DNA from 4 places in the Streptomyces sp. NPDC032940 genome. Region 3 is predicted to be linked to each of the others. Evidence: riboswitches for the same ligand, from Rfam matches in the RefSeq annotation. Region 3 holds a riboswitch; each other region holds the start of a gene.
The links. Region 3 has a riboswitch for cyclic di-AMP ahead of AB0E77_RS26605 (peptidoglycan DD-metalloendopeptidase family protein). Riboswitches for the same ligand answer to the same signal wherever they lie in the genome.
Positions count from the first base shown of each region.

Region 1: another riboswitch for cyclic di-AMP. It lies ahead of AB0E77_RS28520 (transglycosylase SLT domain-containing protein); the one in region 3 lies ahead of AB0E77_RS26605 (peptidoglycan DD-metalloendopeptidase family protein).
Region 2: another riboswitch for cyclic di-AMP. It lies ahead of AB0E77_RS15570 (C40 family peptidase); the one in region 3 lies ahead of AB0E77_RS26605 (peptidoglycan DD-metalloendopeptidase family protein).
Region 4: another riboswitch for cyclic di-AMP. It lies ahead of AB0E77_RS23355 (M23 family metallopeptidase); the one in region 3 lies ahead of AB0E77_RS26605 (peptidoglycan DD-metalloendopeptidase family protein).

Region 1 covers NZ_JBEZVJ010000030.1:63,407-65,597, forward strand. The annotation lists gene AB0E77_RS28515 (HAD family hydrolase) at 1-896, shown strand, start outside; gene AB0E77_RS28520 (transglycosylase SLT domain-containing protein) at 860-1,351, opposite strand; cyclic di-AMP (ydaO/yuaA leader) riboswitch at 1,355-1,558, opposite strand.
Region 2 covers NZ_JBEZVJ010000010.1:102,587-104,777, forward strand. The annotation lists gene AB0E77_RS15565 (urease subunit gamma) at 1-219, opposite strand, end outside; cyclic di-AMP (ydaO/yuaA leader) riboswitch at 960-1,021, shown strand; gene AB0E77_RS15570 (C40 family peptidase) at 1,057-1,530, shown strand; gene AB0E77_RS15575 (DUF6328 family protein) at 1,614-2,191, shown strand, end outside.
Region 3 covers NZ_JBEZVJ010000026.1:106,191-108,381, forward strand. The annotation lists gene AB0E77_RS26600 (tyrosine-protein phosphatase) at 1-700, opposite strand, end outside; cyclic di-AMP (ydaO/yuaA leader) riboswitch at 1,137-1,296, shown strand; gene AB0E77_RS26605 (peptidoglycan DD-metalloendopeptidase family protein) at 1,301-2,191, shown strand, end outside.
Region 4 covers NZ_JBEZVJ010000021.1:18,225-20,415, forward strand. The annotation lists gene AB0E77_RS23355 (M23 family metallopeptidase) at 15-1,046, opposite strand; cyclic di-AMP (ydaO/yuaA leader) riboswitch at 1,058-1,214, opposite strand; gene AB0E77_RS23360 (PP2C family protein-serine/threonine phosphatase) at 1,458-2,191, opposite strand, start outside.

The sequences.
Region 1 (2,191 bases), on a different contig from region 3:
TGGACCGCACCGCATATGCCCTCGTCGCCACCGACCTCGACGGAACGCTGCTGCGCGGCGACGACACCGTCTCCGACCGGTCGCTGGCCGCGCTGGCACGGGTGGCCCGGGCCGGGGCGCGGCACCTGGTGGTGACGGGACGCCCGGCACCGAGGGTGCGCTCCCTGCTCGACGTCCTCGGCTGCACGGGGCTCGCGGTGTGCGGGCAGGGCGCGCAGGTGTACGACGCCGGCGCGCACCGGATGCTGTGGTCGGTCACCCTGGACCGGGAGCTGGCGGAGACCGCGCTCGGCAAGATCGAGGCCGAGGTGGGTGAGGTGTACGCCGCGGTCGACCAGGACGGGGTCGACGGGATGACCCTCATCGAGCCGGGCTATCTGATGCCCCACCCGACCCTGCCCGCGGTGCGGGTGGACCGGCGCGACGAGCTGTGGAGCGCGCCGATCAGCAAGGTGCTGCTGCGCCACCCGGACCTCACGGACGACGAGCTGGCGGCGACGGCGCGCGCGGTGGTCGGCTCGCTGGCGACGGTGACGATGTCGGGGCCGGGGACGGTGGAGCTCCAGCCGTGCGGCGTCACCAAGGCGACCGGACTGGCGCTCGCCGCGGAGCGCCTGGGGGTGAGCCGGGGACGGACGATCGCCTTCGGGGACATGCCCAACGACATCCCCATGTTCCACTGGGCGGCCCGCGGGGTCGCCATGGCGGGCGCCCACCCCGAACTCAAGGCGGTCGCGGACGAGGTCACCACGACGAACGAGGACGACGGCGTGGCCGTCGTCCTCGAACGGATCTTCGGAGCCGGCCAGGTCCCGTCCGCCGACGGGACCTGGTCACGGCTCACTGCGGGGGGTACGGATCAGTACGCGCTGAAGACGTTGTCGATCGAGCCGTAGCGGTCGGCCGCGTAGTTGCAGGCGGCGGTGATGTTGGCGACCGGGTCGTAGGAGTCCCAGGAGGTGCCTGCGACGTGGTAGGCCTGGAAGGTCGGGTCGATCACCTGGAGCAGGCCCTTGGACGGGGTGCCGTTGATGGCGTTGATGTCCCAGTTGTTGATCGCGAACGGGTTGCCGGACGACTCGCGCATGATGTTGCGGTAGATGCCGTCGTACGACCCGGGGATCCCGTGCTGGGCCATGATGTCCAGCGACTCGCGGATCCAGCCGTCGAGGTTGTCCGGGTACGCCGTGGTCGCCGCGGTGGCGGTGGTGGTGGCGGCCGGGGTGGCGGCGGACGCGGTGGCGGCGCCGATGAGCGGAAGGGCGAGCACGGCGGCGCCGGTGCCGGCGACGGCGAGCTTGCGGGCGATGCGGCTGGTCCGGGCGTGACGGTTCTGACCGTTGGCAGGCATGTGTGTGTCCCTCTCCAACGCCTGCGAGGTGAGCTGTCGGGTTCGGGCGGGGAGGTGCCCGGCCGGGCCCTGACGGGCACGGCTTCACCCCTAGCCGCTCCGGTGGTGACCGGCACGGCGACTTACCTGGGTCCCCCGCTCCTGCCTGCGAGTGTTCGAGTGGATGACTGGTGTCGGGGCGGTGGCAGGATTCGGCGTCCGCCTGACAGGCCGGGAACGTATGCGAGAGCACATGTCCGGAACAAGTGCAGGAATCACCCGACATGCCTGTTGACCTTGGTCTGGGGGGTTTGGGGTGCTTGATACTTTGCGACTGCCAAGGGTCAACTCGCCTACGGGGCAAAGGGTTGGCGGTGCTCGCGGCGTGGGTGCGGGTGGGAGTGGCGGCGTGAGCCAACTCACGGGCCTCAACAAGGGTGGCAAAACGGGCATTAGGGCCAACTAGTGGCCAACCGGCCCTCGAGGGGAGGCGTTTAGGCGAGGGGCGGGACCGAGGCTGCCGCACGGGCCTGTGCGGAGCCTGTGGCGCACCCCGTCGGCGACGGCTCGGGCTGGTGTCCAGAGGTGCTGGACGGGCACTCGTTCGGGGGTCGAGGGGCGGATGCCGAATGGGTGACGTTCCCGCAGTGCGGTCCGTCGGGAGGGGTGATGGCGTCCGGGATGGCAGCTTTGGGTATGTGGTGTCCCGTTTCGCGCCTCTCTGGCGATATAGGTCGATATCTGCTCATATCACCTGATCAAAAACATACCGCGCATGATCCGATACCGACCGGGCTGTAACGGTGGGCGCTAGCGGTGATCGAAACGTGACCGGATACGCTGACTTGAGTGGTGGCAGCG
Region 2 (2,191 bases), on a different contig from region 3:
CACGCCCTCCATGACCTCGTGACGCTGGATCAGCTTCCGTCCGGACGCCATGAGCTCGCCGACCGTGCGGCCGTCGCGGGCCCCTTCGAGGATGTGCGAGGTGATCAGCGCGACGACTTCGGGGTGGTTGAGCTTCACGCCGCGCGCGCGGCGCTTCGCGGCCACGTCCGCGGCCACGTGGATGAGCAGTCTCTCCTGCTCGTGCGGGGTCAGTTGCACGTACCACCTCACAGAACATCACGCCGGGACCCGGACGGTCCGGCTGCCGCGTCCACCGCGACGGCTCTAGATGTAACACACAGCAATGGGCCGCAAAGTGCCCGCTGCCGTCGGGAAAACCGCAGGTGGAACGGGGTGCACAGTACGGCTAGAGTGTTTCTGCCACGTCACGCGGTTTTGACTGACTGATTACCGGTTTGACCGGCCGATTACCGGTGCCGCCGACGGCCTTTCGCATGCCCGCGCACTCCTGGACGCCACCGCCGCCGCACCGCGACGTCGCCCCCCCTCCGGAACCGGCGCTGCCGCAGGCGTCGACACGGGCGCGCCCGAACCGGCCGAACGGCTTACCCCCCATCGGCGTAGAAACACCTCGGATTTCCGGCCCGTCGAGCTTGCGCCACGCATGATCCCGGATGGCGGAAGGTGTCATTCCGTCGCTGGTCCCGGGGTCGCCGCGGCACCCGTCAAGGGGTCGAACACCGACATGTCCACCTGAACGGGTGAGTGGTGAGTAACCACACAAGGGCCCGGTTCCGTTGGGATTTTCCGACTTCGGTGCGCCAAGATCCATGACTGACGACAAGCCCCCGCCACAGCGGCGGGGCGGTCCGGGCGGACGCCGAGTCCTGCCGCCGCCCGGACGACCGGTCGACAGGAGTGGATCGGCAGGAGTGGAGGACCCGAGCACGACGGGTCGCCGGAACGGCCGCCCCCCGACGGGGAGGCGCCGGGCCGAGCAGCCCTTGGGGTGAAGCCGCACCCGTGCGGCCGGGCAACTTCGCCAGCCCGAATCCGACAGGTCATCCTTCACAGGCGGCTGACGAAGGGTTGCGCATGACTGCGCTCAATCGTGTCCCGTCCCTGATGGCCCGTGCCGGTACGGCCTCGGCCCTGACCATCGCCGCCGTGGGCGGCACCCTCGTGGTTCCCGGCGCCGCCTCCGAGGCCGCCGCGGCGGCCCACGCCACGAAGGCCCTGCGGATCGCGGCCTCCAAGAAGGGCTCCCCCTACGCGTGGGGGGCCACCGGCCCGTACCGGTTCGACTGCTCCGGACTGACCCTCTACTCGTTCAAGAAGGCCGGCAAGAAGCTGCCGCGGACCGCCGCGCAGCAGTACAACAAGACCCGGCACGTCTCCGCCGGGAGCCGCAAGGCCGGGGACCTGGTGTTCTTCCACTCGGGCCGGAGCGTGTACCACGTCGGCATCTACGCCGGTAAGGGCAAGATCTGGCACGCCCCGAAGACCGGGGACGTGGTGCGGCTCCAGAAGATCTGGACGAGCAACGTCTCGTACGGCCGGGTGAGGTGAGCCGCCCGGAGCGGTGACGGCGCCCTGACGCGCCGTCACCGCCCGGGATGCGTGACGCGGCGCTCGGCGGTTACCCGTCAGGCATGGCCGACCACCGCCGCTGCACCGCACGCAACGAGACCCCGCTGGAGCGAGCCGACCGCAACTTCGTCGAGCTGCTCCAGGAACTACGCGTCACCCAGACCGGGGTGCAGATCCTCTTCGCCTTCCTGCTGTCCCTGGCCTTCACGTCGCGCTTCCCGGAGCTCGACACCTTCCAGCGCGCCGTCTACGTGACCACGCTGCTGTTCACGGTGCTCGCCGCGATGCTGTTCACGGCTCCGGCCGCGCTGCACCGCTCGCTCTTCCAGCGGGGCGCCAAGGCGCGCATCGTGCGGGTGTCCTCGCGACTCGCCACGGCGGGCCTCGGCGTACTGGTCTGCGCGTTCACCGGCTCGGTGCTGCTCGTGGTCGACGTGACCGCGGGCCGGTCCGGCGGAGCGGCCGCCGGCGCGGTGACGCTGCTGGCCTGCCTCGGCCTGTGGGGGCTGCTCCCCCACCGGGTCCGGCGGGTCCACATGACCGGTGAACGCCGTGCCGCGGATCGCCGCACGGCGGCGGACCCGGCCCCGTCGGCCCGGCACGGCCGGGCGCGGGGCCGCACGGCCCGGGCCGCGACGTC
Region 3 (2,191 bases):
TGGTCTCGAAGGCCGCCGCCAGGTACTCGGCGCGCGCGTCGAAGAGAGGGCTGAGCAGCTCCATGACCTCGGGAGAGTAGGCAGAGGCGGCGGAGCTGCTGCGGCGCACCTTGTAGCGGCGGTGCTTCGCGTTCGACTTCAGGTAGTCCTCCACGATGGCGTCACGCTGCACGCCCAGGGCGAGCAGGGTGATCGCGATCGACAGCCCCGCGCGGTCCTTGCCGGCCGCGCAGTGCATCAGCGCGGGGACGCTGTCCTCGGCGAGCGCGCGCAGCACCCGGGAATGCTCCGCCGTGCGCTCCTTGATGATCGTGCGGTAGGAGACGATCATCCGGTTCGCGGCCTGGCCGTCCGCCAGGATCGCGCGCAGCTGGTCGAGGTCGCCGTCGCGGACCATCTTCCAGAACTCGGCGCCGTCGGCCGGGTCGCTCAGCGGCAGGTTCACATTGCGCACGCCCGGCAGTGCGACGTCCGGGCCCTCGAGGCGCTGGTCGGCGGCGTTGCGGAAGTCGAAGACCGTGTGCAGGTTCAGCGAGGCGAGGAACGCGGCGTCCTCCCCGGTGGCGTGGGCGAGGTGGCCGCTGCGGAACAGCACGCCGTGGCGCACGCGCCGCCCGTCCACGGTCGGCAGTCCGCCCACGTCACGGAAGTTGCGCACACCGGCCAGCTCGGGTTCGGTCGACGGGACCTGCTGCGTCACGGGGGCTCCTCCCACTCCGCCCCGCCGGCGCTGCTCGCCGGCGGGCGCCCAGCCGACGATACGGCATCTCCTGCCTGCGGCGATGAGTCGGTCACGGGGCGGCCGCGGTGGCGATTGCGACGCGAATGAGCCTTACGTCCGAAATGCTCACTTCGCTCCAACTCGTCGGTGAATAAGGGGTGCTGGAGCGTCTCCCGTGAGCAGCGTCATAGACGTGACCGTCCGTTGTTCGTCATGTTCACGTAATTCGTGGGCCTGTCAAGGCCCTTTGTGAAAAGAGCGCTCACGGAATCGACGGAGTGTGACGGCCTTTTCCCGTAATGGATCAAGCGAAACACCTCTCCGGGAAAACTCTCGCTTGTCCGTTCGCATTCCGGTCGCTTACGTTCACCACCGATCCGGACGGACGCCTAATCCTGCCGCCGACCGGAGCCGCAACCACCCACCACCCGTACACGGCAGGAGCGGGGGACCCACAGGTACAACGCCTGTTCCGGTTCCCGGAACGGCTCGGGGTCAAGTCGCGTCACCACGACGCGGCCGGGCATCTCCAGCCCGCACCCGACAGCTCACCTCGCAGGCGCCGGAGAGGAATTCGCCATGCCCGCGAAGGGTAAGCACCGCCGTACCAAGGCCCAGCGCCTCACCCGCACCATCGCCGTCGCCGGAACCGGTGGCGCCGCACTCGCGCTCCCGCTGATGGGCGCCGCCGCAGCCCAGGCCGCTCCCGCCCACTCCGTGGCCGGACAGTCCGTCCAGGCCGCCGCGACCGGCGCGCACAAGCCGGCCGACAAGGCCTCGGCCTCGCACACCTACGTCGTCAAGAGCGGCGACTACCTGTCCAAGATCGCCGACGAGCAGCACGTCGACGGCGGCTGGAAGAAGCTGTACGCGGACAACCGCGAGGCCGTCGGCTCCGACCCGTCGCTGATCCACCCGGGCCTCAAGCTGTCGATCGGCCACAAGGCCGCGACCGGTGCCGCCAAGCCCTCGTCCTCCGCGGAGAAGCCGGCCGAGAAGCCGGCCAAGGCCGAGAAGCCCGCCGCCCAGTCCGCCGAGAAGTCCACGGACACCGCGAAGACCTCCGCGTCCAAGTCCTCCGGCACGAGCGCCTCCACGGGCACCACCAGCGGCTACACCGCCCCCGTGGCCGGCGCCGGCGTAGGCACCCCGTACCACCAGTCCGGCAGCATGTGGTCCAGCGGCTACCACACCGGCACCGACTTCGTCGTCCCGACCGGCACCTCCCTGAAGGCCGTCGGCGCGGGCACCGTCGTCTCCGCCGGCTGGGGCGGCGCGTACGGCAACCAGGTCGTCATCAAGCTCGCCGACGGCTACTACGCCCAGTACGCCCACCTGTCCTCGATCTCCGTCTCCGCCGGCCAGTCCGTGACCGCCGGTCAGCAGATCGGTCTCTCCGGTGCCACCGGCAACGTGACCGGACCGCACCTGCACTTCGAGATCCGCACCACGCCGGACTACGGCTCCGAC
Region 4 (2,191 bases), on a different contig from region 3:
GGGAGGGCGCGTCGTCAGATGCTGAGGCCCTTGCCCTGCAGCCATGCCGTCGGGTCGATGCCGCCCTCGGCGCCGTCCGCGTGGACCTCGAAGTGGAGGTGCGGCCCGGTGACGTTGCCCGTGGCGCCCACGCGGCCGATGACGTCTCCGGTGTTGACCTTCTGGCCGACGCTGACGCTGATCGACGACTGGTGGCAGAACCACAGCTCGGTGCCGTCGTCCAGGGTCAGGATCGTGCGGTAGCCGTAGGCGCCGGCCCAGCCCGCCTCGGTGATCGTGCCGGTGTGCACGGCCTTGATGAGGGTGCCCGTGGGCGCGGCGAAGTCGAGGCCGGTGTGGTACCCGGAGGACCACATGGAACCGGCCTGGCCGAAGGTGGAGGTGATCGTGTACGAGGAGGTCGGAAGCGTGTACTGCTTGGCCAGCTCGGCGAGCCGCTCGGCCTCCGCCTTCTTCGCGGCCTCCTCCTCCGCCTTCTTCTTGGCGGCGGCGGCCTTGGCCTCGGCCTCCTTCTCCGCCTTGGCGGCGGCCTCGGCGGCCTCCTTCTCGGCCTTGGCGGCGGCTTCCGCGGCGGCCTTGTTCTCGACCTGCACCTGCTGCTGCTCGGCCTGCTGCATGATGCGCGCCCGCAGGACCTCACCGGCGTCGGCGGTGCCCTCGGCGGTGTCGCCGGCGGTCACGCCGACGCTGCTGAGCGGGGCGGCGGAACCCTGGGGCTCCGGCTCGTCGTCGGAGATGAGCGAGCCGACGTTCGGCAGATCGGGCAGCGAGATCGACACCGGCGGCTTGCCGGTCTGGGCGCTGGCCATGCCGCCCGCCCCGACGGCCGCTATGACACCGACGCCGAGGACGGTGGAACTGCGGGCGAGTCCGCCGCGCTGCTTGGCGACGCGGTGCCGGCCGCGTACGGGACGGATGGACTCCGCGGTGGGATTCCACTCCTCCCAGGGGCCCTCTTCGGCGCGGTAGCCGTCGTAGCCGAAGGGTTCGGTGTCGTGCGTGCTGGGCACGAACGGGGCCTCGGGGGCAGGCCGGTTGGACGCCACGTGGGCGTACTCCTTTCCTTCCTTCCGCCTACCGGGTTAGCTGACGGGTTCGGAGCAGGAAGGTCTCCTACGCGCGTATACGCGCCGTGTCTCCACGGCGGCATACGCCCGATTCACCCCAAAGTGGTGGTTCCCCGGTTCCCTCACGGGATTCGGCGCGTGCGCACGGAGCCGCCTTCTGTGACGGCTGGGACGACCGCGCTGCGTTATCGAACGTTAATAGACGCGAGGTGCCGATTCCAAGCCGTTCGGCTTGATCATTAAGGATCCCGGCCTGGACGTACCCCTCACGAGGGCGAAAATCCGGGCGACTTGACCGCCCCTCAGGTCACGACTTCACATCACGCGTTTACGACGGCGCATCAGATGCTGTGCGGAGGGGGGTTGCATCGTCACCACACGTGATCCTGATCAAGGCCGCCGGCGTACGGCGAGCAGCGCCATGTCGTCCGTCAGGCCGCCCCCGGCGTGCCGCCGCACATCGTCGGCGAGGGTGCCGAGCAGGTGGGACGGGTGCGGGAAGACCCGGCCGGCCAGCCGCGCGCGGGGGTCGTAGAACCGGCCACGGGCGTCGCGGGCCTCGGACAGCCCGTCGGTGTACAGCAGCAGTGTGGCGCCGCCGGGAAAGCCGGCCTGCTCGGCGCGGTCGGGCCACACGCCCAGCTCGCCCATGCCGAGCGGCAACGCGAACTCCCTGGCCTGGACCGGGTGCACGGTGCCGTCGGTGTGCAGCAGCATCGGGGGCGGGTGGCCGCGGTTGACGACACGGACGACGCCGTCGCCGTGCGGGAGCTCGGCGAGGACGGCGGTGGTGAACCCCTCGAAGGCGTCGAGACCGTCCCGCCGGGCCCCCTCGCGCGCCAGTGCCCGCTCCAGCCGCTGTGCGACCGCCTCCAGCGACGCCTCCTGCTCGGCGGCCTCCCGGAAGGCACCGATCACCACGGCGACGGCGGCCACCGCACCCATGCCCTTGCCGCGCACGTCGCCGACGATGAGCCGGACGCCGTGCGCGCTGTCCTGCACCGCGTACAGGTCGCCGCCGATGAAGGCGTCGGCCTGCGCCGCCTCGTAACAGGCGGCGATCTCGAAGCTGCCGATCCGCTCGGCGGGCGGGGGCAGCACGGCGCGCTGGGCGGCCTCGGCGA